2 regions of the Enterobacter cloacae complex sp. R_G8 genome follow, and region 2 is predicted to be linked to the other one. Evidence: predicted binding sites of a transcription regulator. Region 2 holds the regulator's gene; the other holds the start of a gene.
The links. The regulator Fur, encoded in region 2, represses iron uptake genes when iron is present. The targets are predictions, from matches to a motif close to ATAATAATGAGAACNACTATCAA.

Region 1: NQ842_RS10495 (TonB-dependent siderophore receptor) is a predicted target of Fur. The motif match lies at 2,282-2,304, and genes of this name have one in related genera.

What each region holds. Positions count from the first base shown of each region.
Region 1 covers NZ_CP102246.1:2,204,689-2,209,115, forward strand. The annotation lists gene ldcA (muramoyltetrapeptide carboxypeptidase) at 1-277, opposite strand, end outside; gene emtA (membrane-bound lytic murein transglycosylase EmtA) at 374-985, shown strand; gene NQ842_RS10485 (flagellar brake protein) at 1,024-1,755, opposite strand; gene NQ842_RS10490 (GlsB/YeaQ/YmgE family stress response membrane protein) at 1,962-2,216, shown strand; gene NQ842_RS10495 (TonB-dependent siderophore receptor) at 2,330-4,427, shown strand, end outside.
Region 2 covers NZ_CP102246.1:3,715,768-3,720,194, reverse strand. The annotation lists gene chiP (chitoporin) at 1-1,021, shown strand, start outside; gene chiQ (ChiQ/YbfN family lipoprotein) at 1,066-1,395, shown strand; gene fur (ferric iron uptake transcriptional regulator) at 1,503-1,949, opposite strand; gene fldA (flavodoxin FldA) at 2,240-2,770, opposite strand; gene ybfE (LexA regulated protein) at 2,926-3,213, opposite strand; gene ybfF (esterase) at 3,342-4,115, opposite strand; gene seqA (replication initiation negative regulator SeqA) at 4,299-4,427, shown strand, end outside.

The DNA.
Region 1 (4,427 bases), 1.5 Mb from region 2:
TTGCCAGCCCTTGCCAGTCAATACTCTCCAGCAACCGGCTCGCACCATAGCCGCCGCGCACCGCCAGCACGATGTTGTTCTCACCCTGCAGGTTTACCAGGCTGTTGATATCATTCAGCCTTTGCGCTTCCGTACCGGCAAAACGTTGCTGGCGGCGGGGGATAATTGTCTGATTTTCTACCGTGTAACCGAGTTCCAGTAAGCGCTCAACGCCCCGCTGTGCCGCCTCCTGGTTGATGCAGTACCCGGACGGCGCGATAAGATGAAACTGAGACATGGCAATTCCTTGCTGAATGAGAATCTAATTGTCTATATCATGCCGCTTATACGTTGCCTGCTTCAAGGGCGATGACCGGCTATAAGGATAGATGACGTGAAATTGAGATGGTTTGCTTTTTTGATTGTGTTGCTGGCTGGCTGTAGTTCAAAACATGACTATCAAAACCCGGCATGGAACCCGGAAGTACCTGTGAAACGGGCCATGCAGTGGATGCCGATCAGCGAACAGGCGGGCAAAGCCTGGGGTGTCAGCCCGCGGCTGATCACGGCGATCATTGCCGTGGAATCCGGCGGTAACCCAACGCTTGTCAGCAAATCCAATGCCGTGGGGTTAATGCAGCTTAAGGCCTCAACTGCCGGCAGAGAGGTCTATCGCTATATGGGCTGGAGCGGTCAGCCGTCAACCAGCGAGCTGAAAAACCCGGAACGTAACATCTCCATGGGCACGGCTTATTTGAGTATTCTGGAACACGGCGTGCTGAAGGGAATCGAGGATCCTGAAGTGATGCAGTATGCGCTGGTGGTCTCTTACGTGAACGGCGCGGGTGCGCTGCTCAGGACGTTCTCATCGGACCGTAAAGAGGCGATAGAAGAGATTAACGGCATGGACAAAGACGAGTTCTTTGAACACGTAGCGAAAAATCATCCGGCACCACAGGCTCCGCGTTATATCTGGAAAGTACAGAAAGCGATGGATGCCATGTAATGCCGTTGTCGGGCGGCCAGCGTGCTGCCCGGCGTCTGTCACAACACTTTATTCGCCCGCTCCCGCGCTTCTCGCTCAAGAGAATAGATAATCCGTTGCAGTTCGCGCTCTGCGCCCGGCCCGACGTTCAGGAAGCGGAAGCTCAGACGTGGCGTGACGATCGTTTCATTTTTGCTGTCGACCACCTTACGCTCGCTGATGGCAATCAGCTGCGCATCAAAGTAAAAACGCCCCCAGCCTCCCATATCCAGTTCGATTTGGGTAAATCGCATGCCTTCTACCAGTCCGTCAGGCTTTGGCGTATCCATCAGCGCACCCATGCCGCCCAGGGAGAGGTCAAACAGGCGAAAGCGGATCTCTTTTTTGTCCGGCATTTTGGCCTTACCAAAATAGGCAGGGTGCAGCGGGGCACTGATACGAAAATATTCACGGCGCTGAACAAACCAGAGGTTGGCCGGCAGCGGGGTGACAAACGCCGGAAGACCGCCGAATTCGCTCAGCTCCAGGCGCGGCAGGACAAATTCCACTTTTGCGCCGTGCGTTTCTGCCATCACCGAGATTTTCTCCGCCCGCAGCGCGGCGCGGTTTTCATGCTCCTGACTGCCCAGGTCGATGACCAGCCTCTCTGCAGACGCATCCAGGATCTTGCTGATGAACTGATTGTTTGACCAGCTGATGCGCAGCGGCACCTCGCCTTTTTGCAGGTCACGCAATACCCCTAATACAGCCAGCGGATTTTGCTTCAGGAACTGCTCACTGTAATTACTCACGCCGGATGGCTCCTTGATAAATGACAGACTGTCTCTGCGTTATCGGCAGCGTGAAACGAAACTTAATACAAACCGGTGAGTTTTTTTCGCAGTACAGAGAAGTTAAGTCGGTGAGATGAAATCGGTTTTACCGTGATGACCTATACTTAAGTTACCTGCGCGGAAGGTTTTCTGCGCATGCGTTAAACCTGCAAGAGGGCATCGCTATGGGTATTATCGCGTGGATCATCTTTGGTCTTATTGCCGGGGCTATCGCTAAACTCATCATGCCGGGAAATGATGGCGGCGGCTTTATATTGACCTGTGTGCTCGGTGTTGTTGGTGCGGTTGTTGGCGGCTGGCTGGCGACGATGTTTGGCTTTGGCGGCAGCATCAGTGGTTTTGACCTGCACAGTTTCCTGGTGGCTGTGGTGGGCGCCATTGTTGTTCTGGGCATATTCAGGTTACTCAGACGGGCATAGATAACCCAAAACGGCTCTCGCAAAAGGGCCGTTTTTTTTGTCGTGATATTGATTTGCTAATCGAAATGATAATAATTGTCGTTCCTAGTTACATATAACCACAAGACGACACTATGAACACCTCACGTTTTGCAGTATGCGCGTTGGCAGGAGCCGTGACGCTGGCATTACAGGCACAGGCATTTGCGGAAGAATCCACCATTCTTGTCACCGGCTCTGAGCAGGGCAGCGTTCTCCCCGCATGGACGAACAGCGCAACCAAATCGGCGGTGGCCGAAAGTAAAACGCCGCAGGTGATCGATACCGTCTCTGCGCAGCAAATTGAGCAACGCCATGCCAGTTCCGTGAACGAAATCCTGCGCTATGTTCCGGGCGTTTCGACAGAGCTGCGTGGAAACACCACGTACATGAGCGAGTATAAAATTCGTGGCTTTACGGTCGACCAGGAGTTCTACAACGGCCTGCAGCTGCCGTATAACGTCACCGGAAACACCAAAGCGCGCATCGATCCGCTGCTGATTGAGAGCGTCGATATCCTTAAAGGGCCATCTTCTGTGCTCTACGGCGGCGGCTCCCCGGGTGGGCTGGTGAACATTCAAAGCAAAAAGCCGCAAAAAGCTGCCCGCACCGAGTTTGGCTTCAACACCGGTAACCGCAATCTGAAAGAGGGCTATCTCGACTCGACCGGACAAATCGCCGACAGCGACTGGAACTACCGTCTGCTGGGTAAAGCCACTGAAAATGACGATCAACCCCATACCACGCGGTATGAAAACTACCTGGTCGCACCGTCGGTTACGTGGCAGCCGGACAACAAAACGCGTCTCACCATTGATGCGCTGGCGCAAAACTCCCCGAGCCTGTCACCATCCAACCCGTTGCCGCTTGCTTACCTGCGCTCGAAGTATGCCGATCGCCGTGATTACGCCGGGGATGAATGGAGCGGTTTTAAACAGCGTCAGTGGATGCTGGGTTACAGCTTTGAACATGAGTTTGACAGCGGCTGGGGCTTTAACCAGAAGGCACGGTACTTTGATGTCGACACCCATCAGCGCAGCGTTTACGCCACGGGGACGGGGAGTGAGGTCTACCAGCTTAACCGTTTTGCTTACACCACGGATGAGGATCTGAAGAGTTTCAACATTGATAACCAGGTAACCAAAACCGTGGCGCTGGGGGAATGGAAACATCACCTGTTGGCCGGGTTTGACTATCAAAAGCTGAACTCTCACTTCTACTACCGTTATGCCTCGACAACGCCCGGCATTGATATGCGAAATCCTGACTATTCGCAAATCAATGAACGCGATCTCGGGTTGTATACGGGGCAGAAAAATCGTCTGAGCTACCAACAAAACGGCTATTACCTGCAGGATCAGGTGGAATTTGGCGGCTTAAATCTGCTGGCCAGCCTGCGCTATGACGATTACCGCTCGGTGACCAGCAATTATCTGCAGAACGGCGACAAAGCCTGGGTCTCGCAGGACCGCGTGACCAAACGCCTGGGCGCGCTTTACGCGTTTGAGAATGGGCTGTCACCGTTCATCAGCTACTCCGAAGGGTTTGCCCCGGTGTCGCCGCAGGGCACGCTCACGGCCAAAGACGTTAAACCAACAACCAGCAAACAGGTTGAAGGCGGGGTGAAATACCTGCTGGCAGAGTACGCCACAACCTTTACCGCCTCGGTGTTTAATATCCGTCAGAAAAATGTCGTCACCTCCGATCCGGGCTTCCTGAATTACAGCCAGACCGGCGAAGTGGAATCCAAAGGTGCCGAGCTCTCGGTCGTCAGCCGTCCGACGGATAACGTGACCCTGATTGCCAACTATGCCTATACCCATCTGATCAATACCGAAGATGATAAATACCAGGGCAAACGACCAACGCAGGTGCCGGAAAATGCGTTCAACCTGTGGGGAGATTACACCTTTGACAATACGCCGCTGAGGGGGCTGATGCTGGGGGCGGGGGCACGCTACACCGGTCCAATGGAAATTTCACCGAACAACGATGCGGGCAAACTGGGTGGCACCATGCAGTACGATCTGGCTGCTTCCTATCGTATGGGTGAAATCCTGCCGTCGCTGGAGGGGTTAACCCTCAAAGCCAGCGCGCAAAACATCACCAATAAAGAGACGCTGACCTGCTACGACGCCACGAACTGCTGGATTGGGCGTGACCGCACGTATCAGTTGGGGGCGAGTTACAGCT
Region 2 (4,427 bases):
TAAAAGCGGTATCAGCCTGTATAAAGCTGCCGCGAAATTTAAATACGGCCCGGTATGGGCGCGCGGTGGTTATATTCAGCCAACCGGTCAAACCCTGTTAGCACCGCACTGGAGCTTTATGCCAGGTACCTATCAGGGGGCAGAAGCGGGCGCCAATTTTGATTACGGTGACGCAGGTGCGTTGAGCTTCTCGTATATGTGGACCAACGAGTATAAAGCGCCGTGGCATATCGAAATGGACAAGTTCTACCAGAACGATAAAAAGACCAAAGTGGATTATCTCCACTCGCTGGGTGCGAAGTACGACTTTAAAAATGATTTAGTGCTTGAAGCGGCATTTGGTCAGGCGGAAGGCTATATCGACCAGTATTTTGCTAAAGCCAGTTACAAATTTGATATTGCTGGTAGCCCGCTGAGTACCAGTTACCAGTTCTACGGTACGCGAGACAAAGTCAGTGATGGCAGCGTGAATGATATTTATGACGGCACGGCGTGGTTGCAGGCGCTGACCTTCGGCTACAAAGTCGGCCAGGTGGATTTGCGTCTTGAAGGAACGTGGGTGAAAGCGGAAGGGCAGCAGGGCTACTTCCTGCAGCGTATGACCCCAACCTATGCATCTTCAAACGGTCGTCTGGATATCTGGTGGGATAACCGTTCCGACTTCAACGCCGATGGCGAAAAAGCGGTCTTCTTCGGCGCAATGTATGATCTGAAAAACTGGAACCTGCCAGGCTGGGCGGTGGGGGCATCTTACGCCTACGCATGGGACGCGAAGCCTGCTGATATGGCAACACCGGACGCATACTACGATCCAAACTATCGCCTCAAAGAGTCCTCTTACAGCCTGGATGCGATCTACACCCTGCAGGATGGTCGCGCCAAAGGAACCATGTTCAAACTGCACTTTACACAATACGACAACCACTCCGATATCCCGAGCTACGCGGGCGGTTACGGCAACATCTTCCAGGATGAACGCGACGTGAAATTCATGGTTATCGCACCGTTCACCATCTTCTGATGACTCGTCCGGCGGGGTAATTCCCGCCGGACCGGAGACTACATATGAAAAAGATTGTAATCGTCGCGTTGCTGGCATCGGGACTGGTGGCTTGTGCGCAGAATCAGGCCCCGAAAGAGGACTCCCGTCTGAAAGATGCCTACAGCGCCTGTATCAATACGGCGGAGGGTTCGCCGGAGAAGATCGAAGCCTGCCAGAGCGTGCTGAATGTGCTGAAAAAAGAGAAAGCGCATGAGCAGTTCGCAACCCAGGAGAATATTCGCGTGATGGATTACCAGGCCTGTATCCAGGCGCGCAAAACCGGTAACGATCAGGAAGTCGCGAAGCGTTGCGATCGGATCTGGGAAGAGATTCGCAGCAACAACAGTCACTAACTCGTTATTATCATGCCCGGTGGCGCTGCGCTGCCGGGCTTTTTTTTTGCCAGACAACAGGCAAAAAAAAGCCAACCTTACGGCTGGCTCAGAGTATGAAAGCGTGCTTATTTCGCGTCGTGCGCGTGATCGTCTTCGCGGCAATCGCCTTCAGCGCAGTGACCATACAGGTACAGGCTGTGGTTTGTCAGGCGGATGCCATGACGGGCAGCGATTTCACGCTGGCGTGATTCAATGGAATCATCGCTGAATTCAATGACCTTGCCGCAATCCAGGCAGATCAGGTGATCGTGGTGATGCTGTTGAGTCAGTTCGAATACAGATTTACCGCCTTCGAAATTATGACGGGTGACAATGCCCGCGTCATCAAACTGGTTCAGCACACGATAAACGGTTGCCAGCCCAATCTCTTCGCCCATGTCGATAAGACGCTTATAAAGGTCTTCCGCACTGACATGGTGATTGTCTGGACCCTGAAGCACTTCAAGGATTTTTAACCGAGGAAGCGTAACTTTCAGGCCAGCCTTCTTTAATGCGGTATTGTTGTCAGTCATGCGGAATCTGTCCTGTTGCTAAACGATTCACTTCTATAGGAAGTGACAGAAAATGCACCTGGGATAATGCGTCTCATTATAGAACTGCCATGGCTAAATGAAAACTGCAAGTCTCATGTAAAGTATGCTTATAAAAACGTGGTATCACCAACAAACTTGCTCAATGGGAGCCACGTTTTATCAGGGGGACATTGTACAGGTCTGGGCGAAAAAGTTAAAAGATTGTAGCGATTAATTTAATCGGTTTGACCTGGTTTGCTGGCGCAACCCTCGTTGCGCCGCAATAAAAATCAGGCGTTGAGGATATCGTCCAGGTGCAGCTCTTCACGGATCTGCTTAACCCATTTTTCAACGCGCTCTGCTGTCAGTTCTGGCTGACGGTCTTCGTCAATCGCCAGACCCACGAAGTGATCGTCATCAGCCAGACCTTTAGACGCTTCAAAGTGGTAGCCGGCGGTAGGCCAGTGACCTACGATAACGGCGCCGTTTGGTTCAATGATGTCGCGGATGGTACCCAGCGCATCACAGAAGTACTCGGCATAGTCTTCCTGGTCACCGCAGCCAAACAGGGCAACCAGCTTGCCGTTGAAATCCACTTCTTCCAGTGTCGGGAAGAAATCATCCCAGTCACACTGGGCTTCACCGTAATACCAGGTAGGGATACCCAGCAGCAGGATGTCATAGCCTTCGAGATCTTCTTTGCTGCTCTTGGCGATGTCGTGCACATCGGCAACGTCTTTACCGAGCTGTTTTTGAATGTTTTTTGCGATATTTTCGGTATTGCCGGTATCACTGCCGAAGAAAATGCCGATAATTGCCATGAGTAAAATAACCTCTTGATACTTAATGGTATGGTGGCGCAATTTGTCCACGGATAAAGGCAATAATAGCAGAACAGGCAACCCTGCGGAAACAGCTATCGCGCAGGACTGCACTCTGTGCTACATGAAAAGGGTAATAAAGGGATTTTTCGGACTTATGCCTTGCTGCGCATGGTCTCGAGTTGGGTGATTAACATCTCTTCAATCAGCTCGCTGCGGCTGATATTACGCGCGTCAGCCAGTTCGTTTAGCGCATCGACGGCGTCGGCGTTGAGCTTCAGTTCGACACGCTTAAGTCCACGATTTTTATCGCGTTTAAGCTGGTTGCGTTTATTAATACGCAGCTGTTCGTCGCGCGAAAGCGGATTCGTTTTCGGTCGTCCCGGTCGACGCTCATTCGCGAACAGATCTAGTGTCGTACGGTCCGTTTGTTCTTTGGCCATGATTCTGAGACTTCGGGGGAAACACGCCGCCCTGCTAATGCCCGGGCGATAAGCGCGCCATCATACATCACCAAAAACGACACGCCAACGACTGGAAGCCCGCAGCCTTCCAGTCGCTCTCTTTTTAATCAATTTGCCGTGTCAGTGAGATAGCGGCGAATGGCGCGTAAGACGGCGTCTGGTTTTTCCGCGTGAACCCAATGTCCGGCGCCAGCGATGACGTGGGCACGGGCCTGGGGGAATTGCGCCAGCAGGGTATCGCGGTAAGCGTCGGTGACGTACGGCGAATTGCCGCCACGAATAAAGAGGGTAGGGTGCGGCCATGCCGGAACGGTTTTCCAGCCGACGATGTTATCGTACTGCTCCCACAGCACCGGCACGTTGAAACGCCACTGGCCGTCAACGAACGATTTCAGCAGGAACTGGATCACACCTTCTTCATCAAGATGCTCACGCATGACAGCGGCTGCCTGTTGACGGCTGGAGACGCCAGCTTCCGTCACCGCGTTGATGGCGGCAAAAATCTCGTCATGACGACGGACGTCGTAATCTACCGGGGCGACATCAATGACCACCAGGCCACTTATTCTCTCCGGTGCCAGCGCCGTCAGGGCCATGACCGCTTTGCCGCCCATTGAGTGCCCGATCAAGGTCACTTTCTCAAGATTGCTGGCATCCAGCGTATCGAGCAGATCCTGCGCCATGGCCGCATAGGTCATCTCCTCTGAACGCCCGGACAGGCCATGATTTCGCATATCGACCTGCAAAATATCGTGATCGGTAACCAGATCGCGTGCCAGTACGCCCAGGTTATCCAGACTGCCGAACAGCCCGTGGACCAGTACGATGGGGGGATTCGTGTTCGGTGATTGTGCAGATTGCGCTCGGCTATTCAATTTCATGGCAAAGTTCTTTTTTTACGGATGTCAGGTTAGGGTATTATGTTGACCATTCTGCCGCCCGGCTGCAAGGTTCCAGTTTAATCTGACTTTTGCCGCCAACCTGGTTTGACGCTATCCGCTGTTGGGATTTGACCTTATAATCCCAACGACTTGTATTCAGATAAGATATCGCACTGGATTAAGATGAAAACAATCGAAGTTGATGACGAACTCTATCAGTTTATTGCCAGCCAAACGCGGCATATCGGGGAGAGCGCGTCCGACATTTTACGGCGCATGCTTAAAATTTCCGCCGCCTCACCGTCTGCTACC